Regions from separate parts of the Caldalkalibacillus uzonensis genome, predicted to be linked through region 1. Evidence: riboswitches for the same ligand, from Rfam matches in the RefSeq annotation. Region 1 holds a riboswitch; each other region holds the start of a gene.
The links. Region 1 has a riboswitch for thiamine pyrophosphate ahead of thiT (energy-coupled thiamine transporter ThiT). Riboswitches for the same ligand answer to the same signal wherever they lie in the genome.
Positions count from the first base shown of each region.

Region 2: linked by a shared signal. The riboswitch ahead of thiC (phosphomethylpyrimidine synthase ThiC) and the one ahead of thiT (energy-coupled thiamine transporter ThiT) in region 1 are both predicted to bind thiamine pyrophosphate.
Region 3: linked by a shared signal. The riboswitch ahead of thiE (thiamine phosphate synthase) and the one ahead of thiT (energy-coupled thiamine transporter ThiT) in region 1 are both predicted to bind thiamine pyrophosphate.
Region 4: linked by a shared signal. The riboswitch ahead of tenA (thiaminase II) and the one ahead of thiT (energy-coupled thiamine transporter ThiT) in region 1 are both predicted to bind thiamine pyrophosphate.

Region 1 covers NZ_JAUSUQ010000007.1:101,278-103,477, forward strand. The annotation lists gene speB (agmatinase) at 1-609, shown strand, start outside; TPP riboswitch at 723-827, shown strand; gene thiT (energy-coupled thiamine transporter ThiT) at 951-1,499, shown strand; gene J2S00_RS10525 (YwiB family protein) at 1,504-1,944, shown strand; gene cls (cardiolipin synthase) at 1,925-2,200, opposite strand, start outside.
Region 2 covers NZ_JAUSUQ010000021.1:15,627-17,826, reverse strand. The annotation lists gene uvrA (excinuclease ABC subunit UvrA) at 1-675, shown strand, start outside; TPP riboswitch at 795-908, shown strand; gene thiC (phosphomethylpyrimidine synthase ThiC) at 1,104-2,200, shown strand, end outside.
Region 3 covers NZ_JAUSUQ010000013.1:41,164-43,363, reverse strand. The annotation lists gene yfkAB (radical SAM/CxCxxxxC motif protein YfkAB) at 1-826, opposite strand, end outside; TPP riboswitch at 948-1,038, shown strand; gene thiE (thiamine phosphate synthase) at 1,103-1,732, shown strand; gene thiS (sulfur carrier protein ThiS) at 1,794-1,994, shown strand; gene J2S00_RS15460 (thiazole synthase) at 1,998-2,200, shown strand, end outside.
Region 4 covers NZ_JAUSUQ010000005.1:199,962-202,161, reverse strand. The annotation lists gene J2S00_RS08700 (D-alanine--D-alanine ligase family protein) at 1-332, opposite strand, end outside; gene J2S00_RS08695 (hypothetical protein) at 418-597, opposite strand; partial or broken gene tenA (thiaminase II) at 590-1,147, opposite strand; TPP riboswitch at 1,337-1,436, opposite strand; gene J2S00_RS08685 (flagellar assembly protein A) at 1,440-2,200, opposite strand, start outside.

The DNA of each region.
Region 1 (2,200 bases):
GACATGATTGCTGACTTTGTGCGCAAGGTGCTGCAGGATGGCAAATTTCCCCTGGGCCTGGGCGGAGAGCATCTGGTTACCTGGCCCATCATTCAGGAAGTCCAGTGCCGGTTTAAGGATGTTTATCTCATCCATATCGATGCCCATGCCGATTTGCGGGAAGAGTATGAGGGTGAGCCGCTCTCTCATGCCACGCCCATCAGAAAAGCATGCCAGCTGTTGGGGCCGGAGAGGGTCTATTCGTTCGGTATCCGTTCCGGAACACGGGAAGAATTTCAGTATGGGCGGGAATCCGGCATGCATTTTTACCCCTTTGAAGTGGTCAAACCATTAAAAGAAGCACTGCCCTCAATGGCCGGAAAAAAAGTTTACGTGACCATTGACATTGATGTGTTGGATCCTGCTTTTGCCCCGGGAACGGGCACAGCTGAAGCAGGAGGAATCAGTTCCACTGAACTCTTGGAAGCGATCCATTTGCTAGCTAAAGCTGATGTTGATATCGTGGGTGCGGATCTGGTGGAGGTGGCACCTGTGTATGATCCGACAGAAAAAACACAGATTGTCGCTTCCAAGCTGGTACGAGAGATGCTGCTGGGCTGGGTCAAATAAAACTGCTGTGCTGGGCAAAATTTAAGTTCAAAAGGTTAACTGGTCCCTCAACGTCAGGGTTGTGTCAAGTGATTGATGCTATGCTATAATAGAGCCAAATCCCATATATTGACCTGTTCCACTAGGGGTGCCCGCAGGCGGGCTGAGAGGGGCAGTTGCCCCAACCCTTTGAACCTGATCTGGGTCATGCTAGCGGAGGAAAGTGGAACAGAAATGGCCTTTCAGGTTGTCCATACATGGGGTCAGCTGTTGGCAATCTGGTATGGATACATTTCTGTCTCGACCACTCCTCCTTTGGAGTGGTTTTTTATGTAGTTACACTTAAAATGGAGGGGAGAATGATGGAACGAGAACGTCTGCTTATTATGGTGGAAACAGCTGTTATGGCTGCTGTAGCCTATGTATTCAGTTTTATTAAATTTGGAGCGTTATGGGCCTACGGAGGCTCAATTTCACTGGTTATGGTACCGATCTTTGTACTGGCTTTGCGCCGGGGATTGACGGCAGGTTTGATCGCTGGACTCATTGTGGGTATCATAAAGGTAGTGCAGGGTGGTTATGTGGTGCATCCCGTGCAGTTGGTGCTGGATTATCCTTTGGCTTACGCCCTGTTGGGAACAGCAGGTCTGTTTGCCCTTCATAAGACCCGCGCTTCCGGGAAAATGATGGGGTTGGCTGCAATTGGCATTGTGCTGGCTTCAGGATTGCGTTTTCTCAGTCATTTTATCTCTGGTGTGGTATGGTTTGGGGCTTATGCCCCTGAAGGAATGCCTGTGGCCACCTATTCTGCCTTGTACAATCTGTCCTATTTATTACCAGAAATGATCATTAGTTTAGTGATTATGATTTTATTGATCAAAATGCGTCCCCAACTTTTCAAAGTTAGGTGATGAGATGCGTGAAAAACAATCAGTGATGTTAAATATTCATGTCCAAACTTTTGAACACGGTCAACCGGTGGATGAGCAGGTTGAAACAGTGCCGGGAATGTTGTATCGCAAAGGAAAGGTCTATTATCTCAAATATATAGAGCATAGTGAAGAAGGCCCCATTAATACGACGTTGAAGCTGGAGGAAGACCGGTTGACGGTGATCCGTCATGGCGCGGCCAGCATGAACCATGTGTACCGGCCGGGCACCACCACACGAGGCATCTACCATACGCCGTATGGACCGTTACACATGGAGACCCATACCACCGCCTATCGGTTTAAACCGCTGGCCACTATCTCAGAACAGCAAGGGGAACTGCATTGGGCTTATTATTTGTCTCTTAATGGCAATGGCGTAAGTGATATCCACTTTACCCTGACGCTCACAGCCAGGGCGCCATGATGAGTGACAACTGTGTCGCCGCCTTAGCCCATAACGGCTGACGGTATAACTGCTCAGGAAGAAGGGGCTTACAGTCCTTTAAATCCTGCTTAAAAATGGTTTCCATCCGTTGGCAAATATGACGGTCATAAATAAACAACCCGGCTTCAAAGCTGTAATAAAAACTGCGCCGGTCCAAATTAACACTGCCGATATTGGCGATATAATTGTCCACTAAGGCAATCTTGGCATGGTAAAAACCTTTCTCGTACAAATA
Region 2 (2,200 bases), on a different contig from region 1:
AGCTTTAACGTCAAGGGAGGGCGCTGTGAAGCGTGCCGGGGAGACGGGATCATTAAGATTGAGATGCACTTTTTGCCCGATGTGTATGTGCCTTGTGAGGTGTGCAAGGGCAAGCGTTACAACCGGGAAACACTGGAGGTCACTTACAAAGGTAAAACCATTGCTGATGTGCTAGATATGACAGTGGAGGAAGCGCTGGAGTTTTTCCAAAACATTCCACGTATCAAGCGCAAGCTGCAAACCTTGCAGGATGTCGGCCTGGGTTATATGCGCCTGGGCCAGCCAGCCACCACATTGTCCGGGGGAGAGGCGCAGCGGGTGAAGCTGGCTTCCGAATTGCACCGCCGCAGCACGGGGCGTACCTTGTACATCTTGGATGAGCCCACTACCGGGTTGCACATCGAAGATATCCGCCGCTTACTTGAGGTATTGCAGCGCCTGGTAGACAATGGAGATACGGTACTGGTAATTGAGCATCATCTGGATGTCATTAAGGTGGCCGATTATATCATTGACCTGGGACCTGAAGGAGGCGACCGGGGGGGAGAGATTGTGGCCACCGGCACGCCGGAAGAGATTAGCCGTGTCCAACGCTCTTATACGGGTCGCTATCTAGGGCCCATTCTGGAGCGGGACCGGCAGCGGATGAACAAAAAAGAGACAGTGAAAACATGATAATAAAATCGGGTACGACCGTTTATCCGTGTGACACTGATTGGTGGTCACACGGATTTTATTAATAGGGTTGAATTACCAAACTTTTTGCGATATACTCATTTGTGTAAAATTAATAATATTGTTACTAGGGGTGCCTGTGAGCCGGGCTGAGAAAGGAACGCGATGAAGTTCCTTAACCCTTTGGACCTGATCTGGGTAATGCCAGCGTGGGGAAGTAAGCAGCGGATGCAGCACGTTTCAGTGTGCTGAGAGGTTGTGGCAGCGCGACCGAATGAACACAAGCCGGGTCCATATTCAGGACCTGGCTTTTTAGCTTGCTGCAAAGTGTTTTAAACGATGACCAGCATATACTGATGTGCTGCCCGTCAGCTTGAATGACCCGGATCATGTCCTCCTTCACCACAATTAAAAAGGAGGCTTTTATTATGGTAAAAGATGTTCAACCACGTATTTCGATTCCATCATTTCCGGGCAGTCGTAAAGTGTATGTACAAGGCTCCAGACCAGACATTAAGGTTCCTATGCGAGAAATTGAACAAACACCGACAATCAAGCCAGAGGGGGAAGAAAAAAATCCTTCTGTCAGAGTGTATGATACAAGCGGGCCCTATACGGATCCAGAACAGCAAGTGGATCTCAGTAAAGGGCTCCCTCCACTACGGAGAAATTGGATTTTGGAGAGAGGGGATGTTGAAGAATATGAAGGCAGGAAAGTAAAGCCCGAAGATAATGGCTATCGTTCGGTTGATCATAAGCAGGCCAGTGATCAGCTTCAAGGTTTGGCCAGAAAGCCGCTGCGGGCAAAGAAGGGCAAAATCGTGACACAACGCTATTATGCCCGGCAGGGAATCATTACGCCAGAAATGGAGTTTGTGGCCTTGCGTGAAGGGGTTTCTCCAGAATTTGTCCGGGATGAAGTTGCCCGGGGCCGGGCGATTATTCCAGTCAACATTAATCATCCTGAAAGTGAACCTATGATCATTGGACGTCATTTTCATGTTAAAGTGAATGCCAATATTGGCAACTCGGCCGTCAGCTCATCTATTGCCGAAGAGGTCGAAAAAATGACTTGGGCTATTCGTTGGGGAGCAGATACGATCATGGATTTGTCTTCCGGCCAAGACATTCACACGACCCGGGAGTGGATTATCCGCAATTCGCCTGTTCCTGTTGGTACGGTACCGATCTATCAAGCCCTTGAGAAAGTAAACGGCAAACCCGAAGCATTAACATGGGAGATATACCGGGACACGCTGATTGAACAGGCTGAACAAGGAGTAGATTATTTTACGATTCATGCCGGCGTACTGTTAAGATATATTCCACTGACTGCAGGCAGGGTGACAGGCATCGTTTCCCGGGGAGGTTCCATTATGGCAGCATGGTGTTTAGCCCATCATGAAGAAAATTTCTTGTATACCCATTTTGCAGAGATCTGTCAGATCCTGAATCAGTATGATATTGCCGTTTCTTTAGGTGATGGACTGCGGCCAGGATCTATTGCCGACGCCAACGATGAAGC
Region 3 (2,200 bases), on a different contig from region 1:
AAGCATAGAAGGGCAGGGTGCCAAACAAGATCCACAGGTCCGGATCACGTTCATCCAACAGCCTGTGATAGGTCTCTCTTAATTCATCCAAGTTAAGCACCTTCATGTCCCGGGCAAAGTCGCTGGGGTACAAAGGATGTACTTCGTGGCGCTGGCAGCCCATCTCTTTGATCAGATGATGAATTTGTCCGATTTTATCCCGAGTAAAGGGGGTTAACAACGATTCTGCTGAGACAAACACTCCTTTCTTTGCCAGTGTTTTGGTGTTATCCACTAACCGCTGAAAGGTTTTTTCCGCTTGGGCCAAAGAAACCTGGTGTGTGTGATGGACATAGGCAATCTGGTAAAAGTCTTTCGCATGGCGGTAGTTGTAAGAAATATGCAGTACATCTAAATAAGGTAAGATAGCCTCATAGCGTTCCAAGTCCAGGGTTAAGTTGGAGTTGATCTGGGTTTGCGCTCCCCTTTCCTTGGCGTACCGAAGCAAGGGTACAATGTAGTCAACAATCATTTCTTTATTATACATAGGTTCCCCGCCAGTAATGCTGAGGGTATCCAGTGTTTCCACTTCATCCAGGCGTTTGAGCAATACATCCACAGGAATGCGTGCCTCAGCCTCTTTCATTGTTAACACATCGCCCACGGCACAATGTTCACAACGGAGGTTGCACAGATTGGTCACGGTAAATTCCACACTGGTCAGGCTGTTGGTCCCTTGTTCCAACCGGCGAAACAACGACTCCCACGGGTCAATCTCACGCTTGCGAGGGAGCAAGGCGTGTGCGTTGACAGGGCTCGTCACCCTTTTTATGTCTTGTTTTAACATGCCGATTCCTCCTTATCCTTCTTAATTTAACGATAGAAGGTCTGTTTCGTCAATGACTGATTGACATCAGTCCTCATAAAGGTTATGGTTATACTAAAGGAAAAAAGGGAATATGAGTATCAAATTCGGCTAGGGGTGCCCATTTGGGCTGAGAGAGACCCTTATGACCTGATCTGGATCATGCCAGCGTAGGGAAGTCGAATCTGGTGTTAGACTGAGCCTGATTCCACTTTCTTGCGCAGAAAGTGGTTTTTCTATTTTTAGGAGGTATATACCATGAAAGACTTTTCACTCTATGTCATTACAGGAGAACAATTTTACCCGGAGCGGAACTATCTTGAGGTCATTGAAGAGGCAATTAATGGTGGAGCTGACATCGTACAGCTGCGGGAAAAAAAGAAAACCAAAAGAGAACTGCTGGATATGGCCAAGCATCTCAAAGACTTATGTGTACGGTACGATGTACCCTTCATTGTCAACGATCATGTAGACATTGCCTTGGCCGTTGATGCAGATGGCGTTCATTTGGGCCAAGATGATTTGCCATTGGAAGAAGCGCGAAAAATCCTGGGCCCAGATAAAATCATCGGGATCTCCACTCACAAGTTGGAGGAAGCCAAGCGGGCGGAGGAAGGAGGGGCTGATTATATAGGTGTTGGCCCTGTCTTCCCAACCATTACCAAAGAGGATGTCGTTGACCCGGTTGGCCTGGAGTATGTGCGGGAAGTCGTGGCGCATATCCGTATTCCTTTTGTGGCCATTGGGGGCATCAAGCTGCATAATGTGGATCAGGTACTGGAAGCAGGGGCGGAGCGCATTTGCATTGTTAGTGCCATTGTCGGAGCGGAGGATGTGCAAGGGGCAGCCCGTGCCTTTGCCAGCAAGATTAAACAGGTCAGGAAGTAAGCAATGAGGCTAATAGTGCAAGTATACATGTCCATGCACGAGTTAAAAGGAAGTGAGAACGGTGAAAACGCTCATTGTGAACGGTAAAGAAACAAATGTGGCATGTGAGTCCCTCGAGGAATTGATAGAACACTATCAATTAAACAAAAGCCATGTGGTAGCCGAAGTAGATGGTCACATTGTGCATCGCTCCGAGTGGGGCCAATACAAATTGAAGCCTGGAGCCAAAGTTGAGCTGGTTCATTTTGTAGGAGGAGGTTAGACCATGCCAGACAAAGTATCGATCGAGCCCATGTTGAAAAATGATCCGCTGGTCATTGCCGGAAAAACTTTGCGTTCCCGTTTTTTCCTTGGCACCGGCCGCTTTCCCAATCCGTACATCCAGAATGAAGCGATTAAGGCGTCGGGGGCAGAGGTGTTGACCTTTGCCATTCGCCGGGTAAATTTAGAGTATCCTGATGAAGATGC
Region 4 (2,200 bases), on a different contig from region 1:
TAAGGGACGTCGATCATCTCCAACAAGCCCTGCAAAGTACCGTCTTCCCCATACGGACCGTGAACGACCGGGAATACTATATCCACAGTTTCCTTCAGCTTTAACAGGTCCGGATGGCGGTTGGTGGCCAATCTGAGCTCGGCAACGGTGGAAGGCGGCTGTTGCAAACTCCCCCCTTCCACCCATAAGCCATCCAATTGGATATAGAGGGGAACCACTCTCCATTTATCATAATCAATAGCATGCAAAATAGAGAAAGCGGTGCGCAATGAAACTTCATGTTCACTTGACTTTCCTCCGTAAATCAAACCCAGTACCTGTTTGTCACTCATGTAGAATAACTCTCCTTTAGGCGGATTTATCTTATGTATATGCCTATGATTATATCATGTTTACTCTAAGGAGAGCATTCGTTTCTTACTGGTTATTTTCGTCGACCAGATTGACATAGATCTCCTCAACAGATGGGACCGCCTCTATCAAGCCACCCTCCAGCAACCAGTCAGCCGTCTCTTGCCAAGTCTCTTCTATTTGACTGCCGAAGGCTTCATCCCCCATTTCCATCTCTTGCTGAACATGGTCCGCATGCTTATTCATCAGTCGGCCACATCTTTCTGTAATAGGACATCTCCCAAAACAGATACTCGAAACGGGTCGTGTTTAAGAAGATTTCTTCCAGACGCTCCAGCTCCCTCTCTGGTTTGCCCTCTGCTTGCTCATCCAATAAATCGATGGTCCATTGAGCCAGTTCCCCAAACTCCTCACTGGCGTACATCTTGATCCAATCTCCGTAAAATTCATGCTCGCTGGCGCCAGGAATCCGATTGAGAGCCGGCCTATTTCATGGTAGCTCCACATGCAAGGCAACAGGCTGGCCACCAGTTCAGCCAGTGTCCCGTTTTGAGCCACATGAAGCATATAGTGGGTATAAGCCAGCGTCGTTGGGGCAGGCTGCGCCTGTTCCAGCTCTTGTTCGGAGATGCCGAACTTCTTGGCATACTGGCGATGTAAGTCCATTTCCACATTTAAGGTGGCATCCAGTAAACGGGCAAAGCGGCCCATGGTTGCCACATCATGAGCTTTGACCCAGGGCAAACAACTTGGCATAGTCAATCAGATAAAGATAATCTTGAATCATATAAAAACGGACTCCTTTCATGAGAGAAATAAAAAACCACTCCCAGGTAGGAGTGGTCAGTCAACATTCAAACAATAACACCGGCTTTTAGTAGAGCGGTTACAGGAACCATCAGCCATCGGGAAGGAACATCAAACAGCAAAGGACTGTTTTGGGCCATGTCTCCTCCCAGACAATATGTACGCCGGGCAACGCGATGCTGACGTGACTCCACTTCCCTACGCTAGTATTATCTAGGTCAGGTTCAAGGGTTGAGGCGGAAACCTCTCTCAGCCATTCAGCACCCCTAGTGGAGTAAAAACTATACTGTTATTAAGCTGTGGGTTTTTCGGTCATAACACATTTTGACCAGGGACTGTTCCCGTTGATTGTGGTACGATATGCCATTAATTTCAATGGTGACATCCGGATATAAGTACTCAGCTGACACCTGCCCATCCTCTTGATTCACCCGAACGTAAGTTTTGACATTGGCCGGGGCCCCCAGTCTTTTCACTTTAATCCGGTGTCCGGCTTCCAGTCTTCCCCCTCGAGCCACCCCGGTTCCGTCGATAATCAATATATCATGGGCGGCAAACAATGTAGAGTTGTAAACGCCCAACCCTTGGACACATATATTGCCGCTGGCCCGGACAGCAGAGTTATGGATATAGCGCGCACTGACGTGGTAAGCGCCCTGGCCCTGTCCGGCGATGTCCTCCATCAAAGCTTTTCCAGTACGGTATAAGTGCTCTATTTCATCCTTAGATTGTATTTTAAGCGGTCCCAGACCTGTCAGCTTTTCAATCAGAGAAGCAGCCCAGTGGGTGAGTTCCTGACTCGGATCGTTCCAATGCTTACATTCCTGCTCAAAGCGTTTAAGATAGGTTTCTAAATGCTTCAGCTTGGATTCAATTAACAACTTGACTACCCTGCCCAAACCGTTAGTTGTCTCAACCTGGTGCTTCACATCCAGGTGGGCACTTATTTGCTGCAGGCCTTTCCGGATGGTGTCCACTTGATCCACAATGGTTTTCATCCGCTCCAAAATGAGCTGCGCTTGGGATGCCTGTCCACCCGCTG